2 regions of the Streptomyces sp. NBC_01689 genome follow, and region 1 is predicted to be linked to the other one. Evidence: riboswitches for the same ligand, from Rfam matches in the RefSeq annotation. Region 1 holds a riboswitch; the other holds the start of a gene.

Region 1 (10,813 bases):
GCTCGTACACGGCGGTGCTGCCGGTCGCCGTGAGGTCGCCGGAGCCGGTCGGCATGAACCGGTCGGAGTGCGCGGGCGTGAAGACGTCGTCGTCGCGGGTGAAGTCGTCCTCGCCCTGCGGATACCGCGCGCCCTCGGTGGCCTCCTGCTCCGCCTCCGGGTCCGAGCCCTCCAGGGCCGGGTCCACGCGGTCCGGCTCGCCCCTGCGGCGCTTGCTCCGGCCCGAGCCCTTGGCCGGTTCCTGGTCCGGGTCCCTGTCGGCCGCCTGGCGGTTGCCCACCGCCCAGCCGGCCGCGAAGCCGCGACGGAACGACAGCGTGACGTACGTCTGGCCGACCGCGAAGGCGGCCGCGCCCAGCCCGACGACGATCACCGACGGGATCAGCACACCGAGGACCACACCGGCGAAGCCGACGAAGGCGAGCAGCCGGTAGCGCAGCCGCGCCTTGTACTGCAGCAGGACCTCACCGAGGAGCCACAGTGCGACGATGCCGAAAGCGATATAGAGGACCGTCAAGCCCATGTACGCCCCTCTCCCAGTGGCCGCTACGCAGTGTGTCGTACGTGGGTGCGACCGGTCTAGGCCTGCTGTGGGTGGTGCAGGCCCAGATTCTCGTAGATTTCCAGCGTCGCCGTGGAGTTGTTCAGCGTAATGAAGTGCAGTCCGGGGACGCCCTCGTCCAGCAGCTTCGCGCAGAACTCCGTCGCGAACTCGATGCCAATGGAGCGTACAGCCGCCGGATCGTCTTTGGCTGTGAGGATCCGCTCTTTCAGGACGTCCGGGAACGAAGCGTTACTGAGCTGGGGAAGCCGTTCCAGCATCTTCACACTTGTCACCGGCATGACCTCCGGGATGACCGGTGTCCCGCAGCCGGCCGCCGCGACCCGGTCGCGCAGGCGCAGGTACGACTCGGGCTGGAAGAACATCTGCGTGATCGCGTAGTCCGCGCCTGCCCGGCACTTGTCGACGAAGTGCGTGACGTCCGAGTCCCAGTCGGCGGAGCGAGGGTGCATCTCGGGGAAGGCGGCGACGCCCACGCAGAAGTCCCCGGACTCCTTGATGAGCCGGACGAGTTCGGCCGCGTAGGTCAGGCCCCGGGGGTGCGCCACCCACTCGCCCATGGGGTCTCCGGGCGGGTCGCCGCGGACCGCGAGCATGTTCCGGATACCCGCGTCCGCGTACTGGCCGATGATGTTGCGCAGCTCGGCCACGGAGTGGTTCACGGCGGTGAGGTGGGCCACCGGCGTGAGCGTGGTGTCGGCGACGATCTGCTCGGTCTCCCTGACCGTGCCGGCCCGGGTGGAACCGCCCGCGCCGTAGGTCACGGAGACGAAGTCGGGGGCCACGGCCTCGACCCTGCGCAGCGCGTTCCACAGGTTCCGCTCGCCCTTGGGGGTCTTCGGCGCGGAGAACTCGAACGAGTACGTCTTCTTGCCGGAGGCGAGCATGTCGCTCACGATGCGTGCGCGGTCAGTCCTGGTGGAGGCAGATCCGAGGGCCATACCCGCAGGTTAGCCAGGGGGCGGCGGTCCCCCAACCGAACCACGAAGAATTGTCCGAATCGTCGACTTCTTGTCCACCCCTCGGACAGAAGGGCGGTCAGGCGTGCCGCAGCCGCTTCGCGAACTCCGACGCCGCCGCCCCGGGGTCGTCCGCCTCGGTGATCGCGCGGACGACGACGACGCGGCGGGCGCCCGCCTCCAGCACCTCGTCGAGGTTGCCCAGGTCGACGCCGCCGATGGCGAACCAGGGCCGGCCGGTGCCCAGCGCGGCGGTGTGCCGGACCAGGTCGAGACCCGGTGCGTGCCGGCCGGGCTTGGTGGGGGTGGGCCAGCAGGGGCCGGTGCAGAAGTAGTCCACGCCCTCCTGGACGGCGGCGGCCGAGGCCTCCCGCGCCGCGTGGGTGGAACGGCCGATCAGGACCTCGTCGCCGAGGAGGGCGCGGGCCGCGGGGACGGGAAGGTCGCCCTGGCCCAGGTGGAGCACGTCGGCGCGGGCCGCGTGGGCGACGTCCGCCCGGTCGTTGACCGCGAGCAGCTTGCCGTGGCGGGCGCAGGCGTCCGCGAAGACCTGGAGGTGCTCCAGCTCCTCGGCCGCCTCCATGCCCTTGTCGCGCAGCTGCACGATGTCGACGCCGTTCGCCAGGACGGCGTCGAGGAACTCGGGGAGGTCCCCCTGGCGCGTGCGCGCGTCCGTGCAGAGGTAGACACGGGCGTCGGCGAGGCGGGCGGTGTTCTCGGGCATGCGTGGGTCCCCCGTGGCGCTGCGGCGCGTACGGACCAGGGCGGCCGCGGGCGTGGCCCCGGCCGGCCGTGGTCCGTACGCCGGACGTGGTGTCGGATCAGACGGCGAGCGCCTGGGCGCGGCGCTTCACCTCCGTGCCGCGATTCTCGCTCAGCGCCTGCGCGGGGGTGCCGGGCAGGGTCGGGTCGGGGGTGAAGAGCCACTCGAGCATCTCTTCGTCGGTGAAGCCGTCGTCCCGCAGGAGCGTCAGGGTGCCGGTGAGGCCCTTGACGACCTTGTCCTCGTCGATGAAAGCGGCGGGGACGTGCAGCGCGCGGTTCTCACCACGGCGTACGGCGATCAGCTGGCCTTCCTTGACCAGCTGCCGGACGCGCGTCACCTCGACGCCGAACTGTTCGGCGATGTCGGGGAGGGTGAGCCAGGCGGGGACGAGAGCATCGATCTTTGCGTCAATCTCGGTCACGGGACAAGCCTGCCATCCCGGACTGACACTCGGTACCCGAGCGCCCCCCGTCCCGCGTCAGAAGCGCGTGAATCCCGCGGATTTCCTCCCGGTCCGGGCACGCCGGAACGCCCGCGGGCCACCTGCCGGGCGGCTCGACGGGACTCCGCACGGCGAGCGCCCCGCCCGGTTCCACCACTCGGCCATCCGGGGCATCCAGGTCATCCGGGGCGTCCCGGGCATCCGGGGAACGGACGGCCGGGGCACCTCCCGCCCGCGCTTCCGCCCGTAGGCCCGTCCGCCCATGCCCGCCCGCCCGACGCCGGCCCGAAGGGATCCGGGGGGCCCGGCCCGGACACGACCTAGGCCAAGGCCTCCTTCAGGGGGCGGGACGGGTCGGAGAGGATCTCCGGGTCCAGTGTCACGCCCGCCTCGATCAGCCGGCGGCCCTGGGCCAGGTCGCGGGGGCGGCCCACCGCCAGGAGGGCGACGAGGCGGGAGTCGCGCAGCCAGCAGACCGTCCAGGCGGCGCCCGAGGAATCGCCTCGCCAGACGGTCGTGTCGGCGGGTACGTGGTGGCCCACGTACTGGACGAAACGGCCGAACTGCTCGGACCAGAAGTACGGGACCGGGTCGTAGGCCACCGGGGACTCGCCGATGATGTTGGCGGCCACCGTGCGCGGCCCCTGCAGCGCGTTGTCCCAGTGGTGGACGAGGAGGCGCTCCTCGTACCGGCCCGACGGGAAGGACGCGCAGTCGCCGACCGCGTAGACGTCCGGCAGGGAGGTGCGCAGGTGGCTGTCGGCCACGACCTCGCGGTGGGCCCCGAGCTCGATGCCCGAGCCCGCCAGCCAGGCGGTGGCCGGCCGGGCGCCGATGCCGACGACCACGGCTCCCGCGGGCACCCGGGACCCGTCGTCGAGCACCACGGCGCCGTGCTCGACGCGCTCCACGCGCGCGTGGGTGCGCAGCGAGGCCCCGCTGTCCGCGTACCAGGCCGCCATCGGCGCGGCCACTTCGGCGGGCAGCGCCCCCGCCAGCGGCCGGTCGGCGGCCTCGACGACCGTCACCGCGCAGCCGGCCTCACGCGCCGCCGTGGCGAACTCCGCGCCGATCCAGCCCGCCCCGACCACCACGATGTCGTGCTGCCGGGCGAGCACGGGACGGAGCCGTTCGGCGTCGTCCAGGGTGCGCAGGAGATGGACCCCGGGCATGTCCTCGGCGCCGGGGAGCTGGATCGGTTCCGCGCCGGTCGCCAGGACCAGGAGGTCGTAGCGCACCGGGCCCGCGGCGGTGTCCAGTTCGTGGTCGTCGGGGCGCAGGCCCAGGGCCTCGCAGCCAAGCCTGAGTTCGATGCCCAGCGCCTCGAAGTCGATGTCGAAGGCGGAGTGCTCGGCCTTGCCGAGCAGCACCGCCTTGGACAACGGCGGCCGGTCGTACGGCTGGTGCGGTTCGGCGCCGATCAGTGTCACGGCGCCGGTGAAGCCCTGTTCGCGCAGGGCGACCGCGGTCTGCACGCCGGCCATGCCCGCGCCCGCGATGACGACCCGGCGTTCCACGGCCCCCTGCGTCTGCCCCTGCGTCTGCTCGTTCACCTGATCACCATAGACAACTGACAATCCGTCAGTCAGCGGACGTGCTCGGTGAGCTGTTCCACGGAACGGGTCGGGTTCAGCCGGTCCGGCCGGTGTCCGGGTCCCGCGCCGGGGGTCCGGCCTGTTCCACCACGCTCGTCCCGCTGCCGGTCCGGGACTCCCATTCCCAGGTCTCCTCCAGCCGCAGCCGGCCGTCCGGGAGCTCCACCACGAGGGACACGCAGTGGCCCCCGGACGTGGTCCCGTCCTGCCCCAGCTGTACGTACCGGAAGTCGAGACGGTCGCCCTCCCGGGTGCCCACCAGACGGCCGTGGACGATGTCCCCGCCCGCGTACTCGGCCCAGATCACGCCGTCCTCCTCGTGGTACGTGAACCGGGTGCCGGTCCCCACCTGGCCCGGCGCCTGGTCGGCGACCGGGGCGAGGACGAGGCCGTCGAGCGAGCGGGCCATGGACGGAGGCTCCCTTACTGAGACATATGGCGGAGAGCTAGGGTGGTCACCGTAGAGCACTCGCGGGAGCCCGGACGCACCGGGCTGAGAGGGAGGCTGGCGGCCTCCGACCGTACGAACCTGATCCGGGTCATGCCGGCGAAGGGAGGGGCTGGACGCCCATGTCGCGTACACCGGCGGAGCGATCCGTCACGTCCGACGTCCTGGTGGTGGGGGGCGGCGTCATCGGCCTGGTCACCGCGTGGCGGGCCGCGCAGCGCGGCTTCAGTACGGCGGTCGTGGACCCGGAGCCGGGCGGCGGGGCCGCGCAGGTCGCCGCCGGGATGCTGGCGGCCGTCACCGAGCTGCACCACGGCGAGCAGACCCTGCTGGGCCTGAACCTCGCCTCCGCCCGCCGCTATCCGGACTTCGTCGCCGAGCTCACCGAGGCGACGGGCCAGGATCTCGGTTACCGCAGGTGCGGCACGCTGGCCGTCGCGCTGGACTCCGACGACCGCGCCCACCTGCGTGAACTGCACGCCCTGCAGAACCGTTCGGGGCTCGACTCGGAGTGGCTCAGCGGCCGCGAGTGCCGTCGGCTGGAGCCGATGCTCGCGCCCGGTGTCCGGGGTGGCCTGCGGGTAGACGGCGACCACCAGATCGACCCGCGCCGTCTGGCGAAGGCCCTGGTCATGGCCTGCGAGCGGGCCGGAGTGGTGTTCCACCGGACCTGGGCGGAGCGGCTGACGGTGGTCCGGGAGCGGGCCACCGGGGTCGTCACCTCGGCCGGCGAGCAGCAGTCGGCGGCACGGGTGGTGCTGGCCGCCGGTAGCCTGAGCGGACGCCTTGAGGGCCTGCCCGACGAGGTGCGGCCGCCCGTGCGGCCGGTGAAGGGGCAGGTGCTGCGGCTGACCGTGCCGAAGCGGTACGCACCGTTCCTGAGCCGCACCGTCCGCGCCGTGGTCCGCGGCAGCCAGGTCTATCTGGTGCCGCGCGAGAGCGGCGAGCTCGTCGTCGGCGCGACCAGCGAGGAGCTGGGCTGGGACACCACGGTGACCGCGGGCGGCGTGTACGAGCTGCTGCGCGACGCCCACGAGCTGGTTCCCGGGATCACCGAACTGCCGCTCACCGAGACCCGGGCGGGACTGCGCCCCGGCTCCCCGGACAACGCCCCGATGCTCGGCCCGACCGGGCTGGACGGACTGCTGCTGGCCACCGGCCACCACCGCAACGGCGTCCTGCTCACCCCGGTCACCGGGGACGTCATGGCGCACGTCCTCGCCTCGGGCGAGCTTCCCGAGGAAGCGCGCCCCTTCACCCCTCACCGGTTCAGCCTCACCCGCACGGAGCAGCCCGTATGAACATCCTCGTCAACGGCGAGCCCCGGCTCGTCGCCGCGGGCACCGCCCTCGACGTGCTCGTCACCACCCTCACCGCGGCGCCCTCCGGCGTCGCCGCCGCGCTGAACGAGACCGTCGTCCCGCGCACCCAGTGGTCGTCCACGTCCCTCTCCGAGGGCGACCGTGTCGAAGTCCTCACCGCCGTCCAAGGAGGCTGAGTCATGGCCGACGACCCGTTCGTCCTAGGGGGTACGTCCTTCTCGTCCCGGCTGATCATGGGGACGGGGGGTGCGCCCAGCCTCGACGTGCTGGAACGGTCGCTCGTGGCGTCCGGCACGGAACTCACGACGGTCGCGATGCGCCGGGTGGACACCGCGTCGCACGGCTCCGTCCTGTCCGTCCTCGACCGGCTCGGCATCCGGGTGCTGCCGAACACGGCGGGGTGCTTCACCGCGGGCGAGGCCGTGCTGACCGCGCGGCTCGCCCGCGAGGCGCTCGGCACCGACCTGGTGAAACTGGAGGTCATCGCCGACGAGCGCACCCTGCTGCCCGACCCCGTCGAGCTGCTCGACGCCGCGGAGACGCTGGTGGACGACGGGTTCACGGTGCTGCCGTACACGAACGACGACCCCGTGCTCGCGCGCAAGCTGGAGGACGTCGGGTGCGCGGCGGTCATGCCGCTGGGCTCGCCGATCGGATCCGGCCTGGGCATCCGCAACCCGCACAACTTCGAGCTCATCGTGGAGCACGCGCGCGTGCCGGTGATCCTGGACGCGGGGGCGGGCACGGCCTCGGACGCGGCGCTGGCGATGGAGCTGGGGTGTGCCGGGGTGATGCTCGCCTCGGCGGTGACCCGGGCGCAGGAGCCGGTGCTGATGGCCGAGGGCATGCGGCACGCCGTGGAGGCGGGCCGTCTCGCGCGGCGCGCGGGGCGGATCCCCAGGCGGTACTTCGCCACGGCGTCCTCGCCCACGGAGGGCCTGGCGCGGCTCGATCCCGAACGGCCCGCCTTCTAGGTCGTGGATCCGCTCCTCACGGGTGCCGCCCCGTCGTGGCCCGTGACAGCCGTTTCCGGCCGCCGCGGTGTACGGGGCGGGGCGCGGGCGCCGGTCGCAGGCCGGGGCGATCCGCCGTCACTCCTTCGGCGCGACATGCGTCACAGGTCGGCTGCAGTCCCGCCCCGGTACGGGCCACGACAGGAGGGCCGGCGGCGACGGCTCGTAGACTCGCCTGCGTGGATACGACCCTTCAGGACCCGCTTGTCGGGCAGATGCTCGACGGCCGCTATCGCGTCGACGCCCGGATCGCGGTCGGCGGGATGGCCACGGTCTACAGGGCCCTGGACACGCGTCTGGACCGCGTGCTCGCGCTCAAGGTGATGCACCCTGCGCTGGCCGCCGACGTCTCCTTCGTCGAACGGTTCATACGCGAGGCCAAGTCGGTGGCCCGGCTCGCCCACCCCAACGTGGTGCAGGTCTTCGACCAGGGGACGGACGAGTCGTACGTCTATCTGGCCATGGAGTACGTCGCGGGGTGCACCCTGCGCGACGTGCTGCGGGAGCGCGGGGCGCTCCAGCCGCGGGCCGCGCTGGACGTCCTGGAGCCGGTCCTCGCCGCGCTCGGCGCCGCGCACCGCGCCGGGTTCGTGCACCGGGACATGAAGCCGGAGAACGTCCTCATAGGGGACGACGGCCGGGTCAAGGTGGCGGATTTCGGCCTCGTCCGGGCGGTGGACACCGTCACGCAGACGACGGGGTCCGTCCTCGGCACGGTGTCGTATCTCGCACCCGAGCAGATCGAGCACGGCACCGCCGACACCCGCGTCGACGTGTACGCCTGCGGGGTCGTCCTCTACGAGATGCTCACCGGCGGCAAGCCGCACTCCGGCGACTCCCCCGCCCAGGTGCTCTACCAGCATCTGCACGCGGACGTGCCGCCGCCGTCCGCCGCCGTGCCGGGCATGCCCTTCGCGCTCGACCGGCTGGTCGCCGCCGCCACCGCCCGCGATCCCGGTCTGCGTCCGCACGACGCGGTGGCGCTGCTCGGCCAGGTGCTGGAGGCCCGGGCCGGACTCAGCGCCGAGCAGCTCGACGCCGTACCGCCGCAGGCCGTCACCGCGGGCCACGACAACGCGGAGGACCGTACGAGCGTGATCCCGCGGTCCCTGTCCGTGCCGCGCCTGCTGCCGGTGAACGACGACGAGGGGGCCGGGGCGGGCGGCGCCGACGAACTCAACCGGACCAGCAGGTTCGAGCAGACCGGTGTGTTCGCCTCGGAACCGCCCGTCCCGGCGCGGCGGCGCGGCTCGCGCTCCCGGCGCGGGACGATCGTGATCGTCACCGCGATCCTGCTGGCGCTCGGTGTCGGCGCGGGCGTCTGGTACATCAACTCGGGCCAGTTCACCAAGGTCCCGCTGCTGCTGGCGAAGACGGAGGCGCAGGCCAGGTCACGGATCGAGTCGGCGGGCCTAGACGTCGGGCCGGTGCGGCACGCGTACAGCGACACCGTGCAGCGGGGCACCGTGATCAGCAGTGATCCGCGGCCCGGCGCGCGCATCCGCGACCACGACTCCGTGTCGCTGACCGTCTCCGACGGGCCGAAGACGGTGCGGGTGCCCGACCTGAACGGCTTCACGCTGTCCAAGGCGAGGGACGCGCTGAAGGACGAGGGTCTCGCCGCGGGCATGATCACCCGGGAGTTCAGCGACGACGTGCTCAAGGGTTCGGTGATCCGTACCGACCCGCCCGCGGACACATCGCGGCACGCCGGTTCGGCCATCGCCCTCGTGGTCAGCAAGGGCAGTCCGGTGGAGATCCCGGACGTCACGGGGACGTCCGTCGAGGACGCCAGGGCCGAGCTCGAACAGGCGGGCCTCAAGGTGAGGACGGCCGCGCAGCGGGTCACCTCGGAGTTCGACCGGGGGCAGGTCGCCCGGCAGTCGCCGGAGGCCGGCGGCGAGGCGGCCACGGGCGACACCGTCACGCTGACGGTGTCCAAGGGTCCCGAGATGGTCCGGGTCCCGGACGTGGTCGGCGACAGCGTGGACGACGCGAAGAAGGCGCTGGAGGACGCCGGGTTCGAGGTCGACGAGGACCGCGGTCTGCTCGGGCTCTTCGGTGACCAGGTCAAGAGCCAGTCGGTGGACGGCGGGAAGACGGCGCCCAAGGGGTCGACGATCACCATCGAGATCCGCTGAGCCGGGCCGCGGTCCGCTGAGCCCGGCCGCGGCCGGCGGACCGGGGCCGGATGCCATGGGACGGGGGCGGATGCCACGGGGCCGGGCCCCGGATGCCACGGGGCGGGGGCCCTGCGGCACGGGGCCCCGCCGGACCACGAGGTCCGCCGACGGTGCGGTCCCGGGTGCGTGACACCCTGGAGGGTGTGACCAGCAAGCAGCTCCGCAACCCCGTCGGCGGCCATGTCCCCGTGGCGGGCGGCCTCAACTCCGTCGGTCTCGCCTACGCGCGCGAGATGGGCGCGGAGGCCGTCCAGGTCTTCGTCGCCAACCCGCGCGGCTGGGCGACGCCCGCCGGGAACCCGCGGCAGGACGAGGAGTTCCGCGCGGCCTGCGCGGCCGGCTCGATCCCCGCCTACGTGCACGCCCCGTACCTGATCAACTTCGGCTCGCACACCGAGGCGACGGCCGAGAGGTCGGTGGAGTCGCTGCGGCACTCGCTGCGCCGGGGCCGGGAGATCGGGGCGCTCGGCGTGGTGGTGCACACGGGCAGCGCCACCGGGGGACGGGACCGTGCGGTGGCCCTCGCGCAGGTGCGCCGGCATCTGCTGCCGCTGCTGGACGAGCTGACCCACGACGACGACCCGTGTCTCCTGCTGGAGTCGACCGCGGGGCAGGGTGCCTCCCTGTGCTCCCGCACCTGGGACTTCGGGCCGTACTTCGAGGCACTGGACGCCCATCCGAAACTGGGGGTCTGTCTGGACACGTGCCACATCTACGCGGCCGGCCACGACCTGACCGGCCCGGACGGGATGCACCGAACCCTGGATCTGCTGGTGGACACCGTCGGCGAGGGCCGGCTCGGGCTGATCCACGCCAACGACTCCAAGGACGTGGTCGGCGCCCACAAGGACCGCCACGAGAACATCGGCTCCGGTCACATCGGCGAGGACCCGTTCCGCGCCCTGATGACGCACCCCGCCACCGAGGGCGTACCGCTGATCATCGAGACGCCCGGCGGCAAGGAGGGCCACGCCGCCGACGTGGAGCGGCTGAAGAAGCTGCGCGACGGCTGAGCCCGCGGGTCCGCGCCCCGGAAGCGCCGCGCATCGGTCAGGAATACCCCTAGGGGGTATGTCGTTGAGGAGGGCGGTTCCGCTCGTACGGGAACCGTCACCTCACCTCGGGGGCTCCTCATGCGACACGACGACGACACCCACACCGGCTCCACGGCACCCGCGCACACCCACCCCCACACCCACGCCACGGGTGGGGTCACCTGGCCGACGGCCGCCCGGGCCACCCTGCACTGCCTCACCGGCTGCGCCCTCGGCGAGGTGCTCGGCATGGTGGCCGGCACCGCGCTCGGCTGGGGCAATGTGCCGACGATGATCCTGGCGATCACTCTCGCCTTCGCCCTCGGCTACTCGCTCACCCTGCGCGGAGTGCTCGGCGCAGGCGTGAACCTCAGGACCGCCCTCCGGGTCGCGCTCGCCGCCGACACCCTGTCCATCGCGGTGATGGAACTGATCGACAACGGCGTGATCGTGCTGTGGCCGGACGCGATGGACGCGCATCTCGACGAG
Region 2 (10,813 bases), 4.6 Mb from region 1:
CGGTACCCGCCACGCAGAAGGCGCTGGCGCGGGTCGGCTGGAGCGTCGGCGACCTCGAGGAGGCCGAGTTCAACGAGGCGTTCGCGGCCCAGGCCCTGGCCTGCGTGGACCGGCTCGGCATCGACCCGGAGCGGGTCAACCCGACCGGCGGTGCCATCGCGGTGGGGCACCCCCTCGGATGCTCCGGTGCCCGTATCCTCACCACCCTGCTGCACCGGATGCGCCGCACCGGTGCCGGGCGCGGCCTGGCCACCATGTGCGTCGGAGTCGGCCAGGGCAGCGCGGTCCTGGTCGAGCGGTCCTGATCCCGTCCGGGCGGGAGGCCGGCGCCTGACGGGAGGCTCCGCACCGGGACGAGATGCGTGGGCATAGCATCGGTCCCCGCATGAACACGATGACGCTCTGGCACATATCCGGCTGGGAGTTCGCCGCCCTCGCCGCCGCGGCACTGCTCGTCGGCTTCTCGAAGACCGCCGTCAGCGGAGCCAACACGGTCAGTCTGGCGATCTTCGCCGCCGTGCTGCCCGCCCGCGCCTCGACCGGCGTGCTGCTCCCCCTCCTCATCGTCGGGGACGTACTGGCCGTGGCGACCTACCGGCGGCACGCGCACTGGCCCACGCTGTGGCGGCTGTTCCCGGCGGTCGCCGCGGGCGTCGTCCTCGGCACCCTGTTCCTGGTGTGGGCCGACGACGGGACGGTACGGACCTCGATCGGCGCGATCCTGCTGCTGATGGCGGCGGTGACCCTGTGGCGCCGGCGGTCGGCCGCCCAGGAGGAGGAGCCCGACGCGGTCGCGACCCGGTCCGGCCGGATCAAGGCACGCTCCTACGGCGTCCTCGGCGGGTTCACCACGATGGTCGCCAACGCGGGCGGTCCGGTGATGTCGATGTACCTGCTGTCCGCCGGCTTCCGCAAACTCGGCTTCCTGGGCACCTCGGCCTTCTTCTTCCTGATCGTCAACACCTCCAAGGTGCCCTTCAGCGTGGGCCTCGGACTCATCGACGGCCACTCGCTGCTCCTGGACGCGGTGCTCGCGGTCTTCGTCGTACCGGGCGCCTACCTCGGCCGGTGGGCCGTGCACCACATCGACCAGCTGCTCTTCGAACGGCTGGTGATCGCGGCGACCGTGGTGGGCGGGGTCCAGCTGCTGCTGCGCTGACCGCCTCGTAGGCTCGACCCCATGTCCCCCCACGTCCTGGTCCTCGGCGGCACCACCGAGGCACGCCGGCTCGCCGCCGAACTGGCCGGCCGCCCCGGGGTGCGGGTGACCACGTCCCTCGCGGGGCGGGTGTCCCGGCCCGGCGCGCTCGAAGGGGACGTCCGGGTGGGCGGGTTCGGAGGCGTGGACGGGCTGGCGCGATGGCTGCGCGAGCAGCGGGTGGACGCCGTCGTCGACGCCACCCACCCCTTCGCCTCCCGCATCACCGGGAACGCCGTACGGGCCGCCGCCGCGGCCGGCGTCCCGGCGGTCGTCCTGCGCCGCCCCGGCTGGCGGCCCGGCCCCGACGACCGGTGGCACCACGCCGACTCCCTCGCCGAGGCCGCCGCACTGCTTCCGCCGCTGGGCCGCCGGGTCTTCCTCACCACCGGCCGGCTGGGCCTCGCGGCCTTCGCGGATCTCGCGGAACTCCACTTCCTCGTACGGTCCGTGGAGGCGCCCGAGCCGCCGCTGCCAGCGGACACCGAGGTGCTCCTCGCCCGCGGCCCGTTCACGGTGGACGATGAGCGGACCCTGCTGCGCGCCCACCGCATCGAGGTGCTGGTGGCCAAGGACAGCGGGGGAGAGGCGACGGCCGCGAAGCTCACCGCCGCCCGCGCACTGGGCCTGCCCGTGGTCGTCGTACGCAGGCCGCCGCTGCCGGACGGGGTGACCGCCGTGCCCGACGTGACGTCGGCCCTGGCCCGCCTGGGCCTCCGCGGCCCCTGAGACGGGCGCGGACCGACGCGCCGGCCACGACGGCCGACGGTCCGGCGGCCCGCCACCCGCGTACCGTCCGGCGGGTCGGACGAGGGCCCCGGACAAGCGGCCGGGACCGACCGGCGAGCGACGGGTCGGCGCGGGCGCGCCCTAACCGCGCGGACGCCTGCGCAGCAGATACGTGTCCATGATCCAGCCCTTGCGCTCACGCGCCTCGGCCCGCAGCCGTTCGATCCGGGGCGCCGCCTCCGCTATCGGGCCGGACACGAGGATCTCGTCCGGCGTGCCGATGTACGCGCCCCAGTAGATGTCGATGTCCTCCCCGGCGTACCGCCGGAAGGCCTGGTGGGCGTCGAGCATGACGACCACGTCGTCCACCCCGTCGGGAAGGCCCTCCGCGAGACGCCTGCCCGTGGTGATCTGGACCGGCCCCGCCACCCTGTTGAGCCCCGTACGGTGCCGGGCGACGAGCGCGGAGACGCTGCTGATGCCGGGCACCACGTCGTACGTGAACGCCACCGCGCCGCGGTCCAGGATCTCCTCCAGGATCCCGAGCGTGCTGTCGTACAGCGCGGGATCGCCCCACACCAGGAACGCGCCGCTCTCGTCCTCGCCCAGCTCCTCGGTGATGAGCCGCTGGCAGATGTCGGCGCGGGCGCTGCGCCAGTCGCCCACGGCGGGGGAGTAGGCGGCGCCGTCGGCGGCCCGGTCGCGCTCCGGGTCGCGCGCCTCGACCAGGCGGTACGCCCCGTCGGGAAGGTGGGCGTCGAGGATGTCACGGCGCAGCCGGACGAGGTCCGCCTTCACCTCGCCCTTGCCCAGGACGAAGAACACGTCCGTGCTCCGCAGCGCCTTGACCGCCTGGAGGGTGAGCTGGTCGGGGTCGCCCGCGCCGATGCCGATGACATGTATCTTTCGCACCCCCCGAGTCTGCCGCACGGCCCGGACGGGGGACGCACCGCGTCCGTCCGGGATCCCCGCCCCGCCCGACCGGCGCGGGAACCGTCCGCTCAGCCCGTGCCGCCGCGCAGTCGGGGTGCCCGGTCCGCGGCTCCGACGGCGACCCCGTCACCCTCCACGGAGGCGGCCAACTCCCTTGCCCACGCCGCCAGTCCGGCAAGGTCGAGCCCGTAGGGAGGACGGGCCCCGGCGGCGGTGCCGGCCCGCCACTCGTCGACGGCTCCGGCCCCGCGCCGCAGCAGCCGGGCGCCGCCCGTCGCGTTGCCCCGGGCCGCGTGGGTGAGGCCCACCGCGAGCTGGGCCAGCCCCCGCCAGAGCGTGCGCTCCTCCTCCGGACCCGACTTCCAGGCGTCCTCGAAGACCTCGTGCGCGTGGAAGGGCCGCCCGGCGTCCAGCAGGGCCTGCGCCTCGGTCACCGTCCGGTCCGGATCGCGCACGACCCCTTCCGGCTGCCGTTCGACGCCCTCGGCCCCGTACGGCAGGGGACGGCCCAGCCCGTCCCGCGGCCGGGCGTTGCGCGCCCTGCCCTCGACGTCCCGATCCCGCCCGTCGTCACGCCGACTTCCGGATGTCCCGCTCATGCCCCGATTGTCGCCCGTCCCGCGCCCTCTTCGGAGCAGCCCCCGCTGTGGGGTAAAGTTCTGTACGCACGATCCCGCGGCACGTCGCGGGGGAGGCGCATCGGGACGTGGCGCAGCTTGGTAGCGCACTTGACTGGGGGTCAAGGGGTCGCAGGTTCAAATCCTGTCGTCCCGACGGTGCGAAGGGTCTTCACGGGTGACAGCCTGTGGGGGCCCTTTCTTCATGTGCGGCGGCCCCACGATTCGAGCGTGGTCGAAAGAAGTTCCCTGCCCGGCTCCGGCCTTGCAGGGTTGTCCCGAGGGGCCGGGCGGGACGCGCGGTCCCCTCCGGTGAGCACACCGGGACTCCACCACGGGGAAGGGCAGCATGACCATGAGGATGAGGACCAGGGCGTCGATCACTGCGGGTGCCGGGGCGTTCGCCGCCGGACTGCTCCTGGCCGGCGCCGCCGGCGCGCAGGCCGCGGCCGCGGGACTGCCGTACGCCGTCACGCCGTACGCGAACGTCAACGTCCGCTCCGGCCCGTCGAGCCAGACCGGCATCACCGGGCACGTCACCGCGGGGGATCCGCGCGGCGCGTCGTGCTGGACCCACGGCGAGACCATCCGCGACAACGGCTACGTCAACGACGTGTGGGTGCGGCTGGCCGAGGGCTATGTGAGCGCCGTGTACCTCAAGGGTGACCAGTACGGCGGACTGCCCGCGTCGGCCACCTGCTGAACGGACGCGGTGCCCGGTTCCGGACGGAGCCGGGCACCGCGCCATGTCCGGCCCCGGCCTGTTCCACCCCGCTCCGGCACGCACGGACAGCGGTGCCCGCCTCCGGGTCCGACCTGATCCGAGCCATTTCGCCACACGCCGTTCCACCTCGGGTCCGCCTCGGTCCGACCGGCCACGATGAGATCCGTCACCCACTCCGCGACCCCCTCCACCGACCGCGCACCGCGCGACCACATCCACATCCGCATCCACGCTCCGCGCACCGCGCACCGCGCACCAAGATCTTCTGGGCCCGGGTGTCGCTCCGTACCCGGACGTGGCCGGAACACGCATCGGCCGCGCGACGGCGGAACCAGGGCGTGCCAGGGTGGCGTGAGTGTGATGTGGGGCGGGGCGACCCTCCCGGGAGGGTTCCCGCGAGCGGCTCGAGGTGCCTGAGGATCTCTCACCGGGTAGAGATCGCCTCCGGGCCACGGGTGGGGAGTCGCGGATCAGCATGAGGGTGGGAGGCCACGGGGCGCGAGCCCTGCGAGCGAGGGCGTCGGGCCGCCGGAGCGCGGCGGCGCCCTCCGGGTCCCCGGTCGCCGCACCGGACCGGACGCCCGGTCGGCGCGCCCCGCACCTCCCCCCTGACTCGCCGGACCCGGCACGGACGCCGGACGCGCCCCGCGCGCCGCACTCGCGCCCGGTCCCCACGCGGCCGCACCCCGCGCCGCACACGCCCGCCCGCCCCCGGCCGCATCCGCGCCCGCCGCACCCCGTGCCGCACGCTCCGCGCACGGCGCCGCCGCGGGTGTCCGGCGCGTTCGGTACGTCCGGTGTGTCCGGCCTGTCCCGCGTCCCCCCGCTCCCCGTACCGCGCGCCGGCGGCCCGGTGATGCCGTCCGGCCGCGCGCCGCCCGTGTGACGTGCCGACGACATCCCGCGCCATACGACCCGGAGTGCCCCGATGATCACACCCCCGCGCGCGGTGCGCGACCGCATCCTTTCCCTCTCACCCACGGAACTGCCCGCCTTCGTCTACGACTTGGCGGGACTGCGCGTCCACGCCGCGTCCGTCAGAGCCGCCCTGCCCGACCGCGTCGAGCTGTACTACGCGGTCCGGGCCAACGGGGAACCGGAGATCCTGGCCGAGCTGGGCCCGTTCGTGGACGGCTACAAGGTCTCCTCCGACGTCGAACTGGCCCAGGTCGCCGAGGCGTCCGTCGCCCGGCCACGGGCCTTCGGCGGCACGGAGAAGTCACCCACCGAGCTGGCGGACGCGCTGGAGCGGGGCGTGACACGCTTCCAGGTCGAGAGCGAGTACGAGCTGTACATGCTGGCCGGACTGGCCCAGCGGCACGCGCCGGACCGCCGGGTGGCGGTGCTGCCCCGGTTCGGTCTCCCGGTTCCCCGGGGCCTTCTCGCGGCGGACGGCGCCGGGTACGCCACCGCCGCAGGCCTCGACCCGGCGCAGGCCGACACGATCGTCGGTCTGCTCACCGACGGCAGCTACCCGAACCTCGAACTCCGCGGTGTACACGCCCACTTGGCCGACGGGGTGCGGGCCGGGGAACATCTGGCACTGGCCGGGTCCGTCGTCGCCTGGACGGCGGAACTGGCCGCCCGGAACGGAGTTCGGCTCACCGAGGTGGACATCGGCGGCGGCATGGCGGTGGACTACGACCACCCCGAGCGCCGCTTCGACTGGCGCGCCTACGGCGAGGGCCTCGCCCGACTCACCGCGGCCCACCCGGAACTGACGCTGCGGATCGAGCCGGGCCGCGCGCTGACCGCGTACTGCGGCTGGTACGCGAGCGAGGTGCTGGACGTCGAGCACGGCGCCGGCGAGGACGTCGCCGTCGTCCGCGGCGGCGCCGTCCACCTGCGCACCCCGGCGGCCGGGCGGGGGGACCAGCCCTGGTCCGTCCTGGAGGTGGAACCGTGGCCGTACTCCTGGCCGCGCCCCGAGGTGCGGCGCGAGCACGCCACCCTCACCGGGCAGCTGAGCACCCCGAAGGACATCCTGGTCCGCGCCGCGCGGGCGCGGGGTCTGCGGGCCGGCGACCGGGTGGTGTTCGGCCTCGCGGGCGCCTACACCTCGTCGGCCCCGCACCGGGCCCACGCGCGCTATCCGGAACCCCGTTTCCACTTCCTGGGCGACGGCGCCCACGGAGACCGGTCCCGATGACCGTAACGGAGGACGTCAGGAGTTGCCGTCGCGGGCGCGGCGGCGCATCCTCGGGAACGCCTGGCAGGATCGTGCGCCGGACCAGGAGAGTGGCATGACCGTCGAACCGACCGACTTCGCGACAGACGCCCCGCTCGACTTCTCGTACGAGACGCGGCCCGGCCGGGTCGTCTTCCGGCCCGGCGCAGCCGTGTCCGCGACCCCCGGCGAGGCCGCCCGGCTCGGTCTGCACAGGGCCCTGGTGGTCTGCGGCAGCCGGGGCGAGGCCACCGCCCGCGCGGTCGCCGACGCGCTGGGCGGTCAGTGTGCGGGGGTGCATCCCGAGGCCCGGATGCACGTACCCGCCGAGGTCGCCGCCCGTGCCGTCGAGGTGGCCCGGGAGATGCGCGCCGACGGCTGCGTTGCGGTCGGCGGCGGCTCGGCGATCGGCCTGGGCAAGGCGATCGCGCTGCGCACCGGACTGCCGCTGATCGCCGTGCCCACCACCTACTCCGGCTCCGAGATGACCCCGGTGTGGGGCCTGACCGAGGACGGTGCCAAGCGGACCGGGCGCGACCTGGGCGTCCAGCCCCGGAGCGTCGTCTACGATCCCGAGCTCACCCTCGGTCTCCCGGTCCCCCTCTCCGTGACCAGCGGGATCAACGCCCTCGCGCACGCCGTGGAAGCCCTGTACGCGCCCGACGCCTCGCCGCTCGTGGCGCTCATGGCCACGGAGGGCGTCCGGGCGATGACGGCCGCCCTGCCGGCCGTGGCCGCCGCTCCCGGCGACCTCGACGCGCGCGGCCGCGCGCTGTACGGCGCGTGGCTGTGCGGTGCCTGTCTCGGCACCTCCACCATGGGCCTGCACCACAAGCTCTGCCACGTGCTCGGCGGCACGTTCGGGCTGCCGCACGCCGAGACGCACACGGTGGTCCTGCCCTACGTGCTCGCCTACAACGCGGCCGCCGCGCCCCGGGCGGTCGCCACCCTGTCCCGGGTCCTCGGCACGGACGACGTGCCACGCGCCCTCCGGGAGTTCGCCAGGAGCCTGGACGCGCCCAGCACCCTCGCCGAACTCGGCCTCAGGGAAGCCGACTTGGCGGTGGCCGCGGCGCAGGCCGCCGGTCAGGCACCCCCGAACCCCCGCGAGGTCACCGCACACGGCGTGCTGGGCCTGCTGACGGCGGCCTACGAGGGCTGGGAGCCGCGCTTCGGGTCCTGAGGGCCGTCCCCTGATCCCGGGCGGGCGCACGACGACGGCCACGGCACCTCACCGCGTCCGGTCCATCGGTTCAGGGTGCCGTCCCGAGCTGTCGGCGGCGCGCGGGTCCCGGTCCCACGCACCGGTCACGTGGTCCGCGCGGCCCCTGCCTGGGACGGACGCGCGGGCCGGGCTATCCTGACGCCGAACCGGACACGGGGTGCCCCGAACGAGGGCTGAGATCACACCCGTCGAACCTGAACCAGTTAGGACTGGCGGAGGGATGTCTCATGTCGTTGCCGTATGCCCGTGGTGAAGTGGCCGTCGGAGGCCCGCAGGGCGTCTTCGACGGGCGGATGCCCGAGGCCGCGGGCGATCTGCGCGTCGAGGCGCGCGGTATCGCCCCGGTCCCGGAGGACCACCGCTACGGCGGCCCCGGCCGCCTGTTCACCGTGTGGTTCGCCCCCAACCTGACGATGACCGGCGTCTTCACCGGCACCGTCGGCATCGCGCTCGGCCTGGACTTCCCCACCGCGCTGGCCGCCGTCGTGCTGGGCACCCTGCTGGGCGCGGTGCCGACGGCGTACCTCGGCACCTGGGGCAGCCAGACCGGCGCCGGACAGCTGCCGCTCGCCCGGCTCGCCTTCGGGAGGGCGGTGCTGGTGCCCGGTGCGCTGCAGTGGCTCTCCTCGATCGCCTGGGACGCGCTGATCGGCCTGTTCGGCGGGGACGCGCTGGCCCAGCTCTGCGGCTGGCCGTTCTGGCTGGGCGTGCTCGTCATGATGGGCGCGCAGGGAGCACTCGGCGTCCTCGGGTACGAGGTGATCCACCGGCTGCAGACCGTGATGACCTTCGCCCTCGCCGCCGCCTTCGTCGCGCTGACGGTGAAGCTCCTGAACGGCACCCACCCCGCTGCCGCCGCCTCCGCGCACGGGGCCGACCGCGCCGGGGCGTTCGTCCTGACCTGCACCATCGCCCTCAGCCTCGCGCTGTCCTGGGCCCCGTACGCCAGCGACTTCAGCCGCTATCTGCCGCGCACGGCGTCCCGGCCGCGGATGTTCTGGTGCACGCTCGCCGGTGTCGGCGTCTCCTTCGTGGCCGTCCAGGCGCTCGGCCTGTGGGGCGCCGCCGTCTTCACCGACCAGACCGCCCGCGGCGTCGACACCCTGCTCGGCGGCGGTGCCCTCGGCGCCTTCGGACTGCTCGCCGTCGCCCTGGCCGCACTGAGCAGCAACGCCATGAACGACTACAGCGGCTCGCTCGCCCTGCAGACCATGGGCGTCCGTCTGCCGCGCCCGGCCGCGGCCGCGCTCGCGGCCGTCCTGGGCTTCCCGCTCGTGCTGTGGATGCACGCCGCCGACACCACGACCCGGTTCCAGAACGTGCTGCTGCTGGTCGGCTACTGGATCCCCGGGTTCGTCGCGATCGTCGCCGTCGACTGGCTCGTCCGGGCCAGGGCACGGGCCGGCGCGCCGGTCGACCTGGCCGCCGAGAGCGCCCGTCCGCAGCCGTGGTGGCCCGCGCTGGTGGCGTTCGCCGGCGCCTTCGCCGCGGCGGTGCCCTTCATGAGCACCAGCCTGTACGTCGGCCCGGTCGCGCGGGCCCTGCACGGGGCGGACCTCGCCTACGGGGTGGCGTTCCTCGCGGCCCTCGCGGTGTACACGCCGCTGCGGCTGCGCCGCTGACCCGGTGCTCCGCCGCCCGCCTCGCCTCTCGCCCTTCTCCTCGTCTCCCACCCGTCTCGTCCCGTACGGAGCGAACCCGTCATGTCCTCGAAGACCCCCGCCGCCCCGCCCCGCGTCCTGACCGTCGCCGGATCGGACTCGGGCGGCGGCGCCGGTGTCCAGGCCGATCTGAAGACCATGCTGGCGCTCGGCGCGCACGGGATGAGTGTGCTGACCGCGGTCACCGCGCAGAACTCCCTCGGTGTGCAGGGCGCCTGGGAGCTTCCGGCGGAGGCGGTGCGCGCGCAGTACCGCAGTGTCGTGGACGACATCGGGGTGCAGGCGGTGAAGACCGGCATGCTCGGCTCCGCGCTGCTCGTCGAGACCGTCGCCGAGCTGCTGTCGGACGTCGCCGCGCCCGTCGTGGTGGATCCGGTGAGCGTGTCCAAGCACGGTGACCGGCTGCTGGCGGGCGACGCGCTGGACGCCGTACGGGGCGCGCTGCTGCCGGTCGCGACGGTGGCGACGCCGAACCTCGACGAGACCGCCGAGCTGACCGGGATCGAGGTGACGGGCGAGCGGGACATGTCCCGCGCCGCCGAACGGCTGCTGTCCTACGGCCCCCGCTGGGTCCTCGTGAAGGGCGGCCATCTGCCCGGCGAGGCCGTCGACCTGCTGACCGACGGCACCGAACGGCACTGGTTGCGGGCCCCGCGCCACGACAACCGGCACACCCACGGCACCGGCTGCACCCTGGCCTCCGCCGTCGCGGTGGGACTGGCACGGGGACACGCGGTGCCGGAGGCGGTCCGGCGGGCCAAGGAGTACGTCACGGGCGCCATCGCGGCGGGCTTCCCGCTCGGTGCCGGACTCGGACCGGTCGACCACGGCTGGCGGATGCGCGCGGGAGGCTGAACACCGGGGAGGAGCCCCCTGGGCCGTGCCCGCCCCGAGATCCGCCAGACCCGGGTCCTACAGGGTGCCCACCGTGCGCAGTGTCGCCAGGACCAGGGCCCGGGCGACGGCGACCGTCTCCGCGAGGGACACGCGCTCGTCGGGGCCGTGGGCCAGCCGCACGTCGCCGGGGCCGTACTGGAGCGTCGGTATGCCCGCCCCCGCGTAGAGCCGCAGGTCGCTCCCGTAGGGGGCGCCACGTTCCCGGGCGCCCGGCGCCCCGGTGACGTCGGCGTGCGCGCCGCCGACCGTCTCGCGCAGCGGATGGCCGGCCGGGAGCCTGCCGCTGGCGAACTGGCCGCCGGGCCACGAGACGACCGCGGGATGCCCGCGCAGCCACGGATCGGCCGCGCAGGCCTCCGCCACGCAGCGTTCGAACGCGGCGCGCGCCGCGGCAGGTTCCTCGTCGAGTCGCAGTCCGAGCCGTCCGTCGGCGACGAGCAGCCCCGGCACGCTGCTGGCCCAGTCCCCGGCCTGGAGCATCCCGACGGAGACGGTGTACGGGAAGGGGTACTCGGCCATGAGGGGGTCGGGCGTCTCGCCGCGGGCGGCCTCCAGGCGGGCCAGCGCGGCGGAGACGGGCGCGTAGGCGTCGATGGCGCTCACCCCGGCGTCCCGGGTGCTCGCGTGGGTCGACCGGCCCGGCACGGTGATACGGAAGGTCA

What was found. A riboswitch is a leader RNA that binds a small molecule or an ion and turns the genes downstream of it on or off. The one in region 1 is predicted to bind thiamine pyrophosphate.
Region 2: linked by a shared signal. The riboswitch ahead of OG776_RS09835 (purine-cytosine permease family protein) and the one ahead of thiO (glycine oxidase ThiO) in region 1 are both predicted to bind thiamine pyrophosphate.

The regions. Positions count from the first base shown of each region.
Region 1 covers NZ_CP109592.1:6,959,094-6,969,906, reverse strand. Annotated here, with positions in the region: gene OG776_RS29760 (SCO2102 family sporulation regulator) at 1-523, opposite strand, end outside; gene metF (methylenetetrahydrofolate reductase [NAD(P)H]) at 580-1,503, opposite strand; gene thiE (thiamine phosphate synthase) at 1,601-2,245, opposite strand; gene OG776_RS29745 (helix-turn-helix domain-containing protein) at 2,343-2,708, opposite strand; gene OG776_RS29740 (NAD(P)/FAD-dependent oxidoreductase) at 3,050-4,282, opposite strand; gene OG776_RS29735 (hypothetical protein) at 4,359-4,733, opposite strand; TPP riboswitch at 4,786-4,897, shown strand; gene thiO (glycine oxidase ThiO) at 4,895-6,073, shown strand; gene thiS (sulfur carrier protein ThiS) at 6,070-6,270, shown strand; gene OG776_RS29720 (thiazole synthase) at 6,274-7,068, shown strand; gene pknB (Stk1 family PASTA domain-containing Ser/Thr kinase) at 7,287-9,248, shown strand; gene OG776_RS29710 (deoxyribonuclease IV) at 9,434-10,303, shown strand; gene OG776_RS29705 (DUF4396 domain-containing protein) at 10,424-10,813, shown strand, end outside.
Region 2 covers NZ_CP109592.1:2,313,504-2,324,316, reverse strand. Annotated here, with positions in the region: gene OG776_RS09880 (thiolase family protein) at 1-305, shown strand, start outside; gene OG776_RS09875 (sulfite exporter TauE/SafE family protein) at 386-1,159, shown strand; gene OG776_RS09870 (cobalt-precorrin-6A reductase) at 1,181-1,927, shown strand; gene cobF (precorrin-6A synthase (deacetylating)) at 2,069-2,839, opposite strand; gene OG776_RS09860 (DUF309 domain-containing protein) at 2,929-3,459, opposite strand; tRNA gene OG776_RS09855 (tRNA-Pro) at 3,561-3,634, shown strand; gene OG776_RS09850 (SH3 domain-containing protein) at 3,827-4,180, shown strand; gene OG776_RS09845 (type III PLP-dependent enzyme) at 5,130-6,350, shown strand; gene OG776_RS09840 (maleylacetate reductase) at 6,445-7,551, shown strand; TPP riboswitch at 7,737-7,831, shown strand; gene OG776_RS09835 (purine-cytosine permease family protein) at 7,821-9,215, shown strand; gene thiD (bifunctional hydroxymethylpyrimidine kinase/phosphomethylpyrimidine kinase) at 9,297-10,109, shown strand; partial or broken gene OG776_RS09825 (ArgE/DapE family deacylase) at 10,167-10,813, opposite strand, start outside.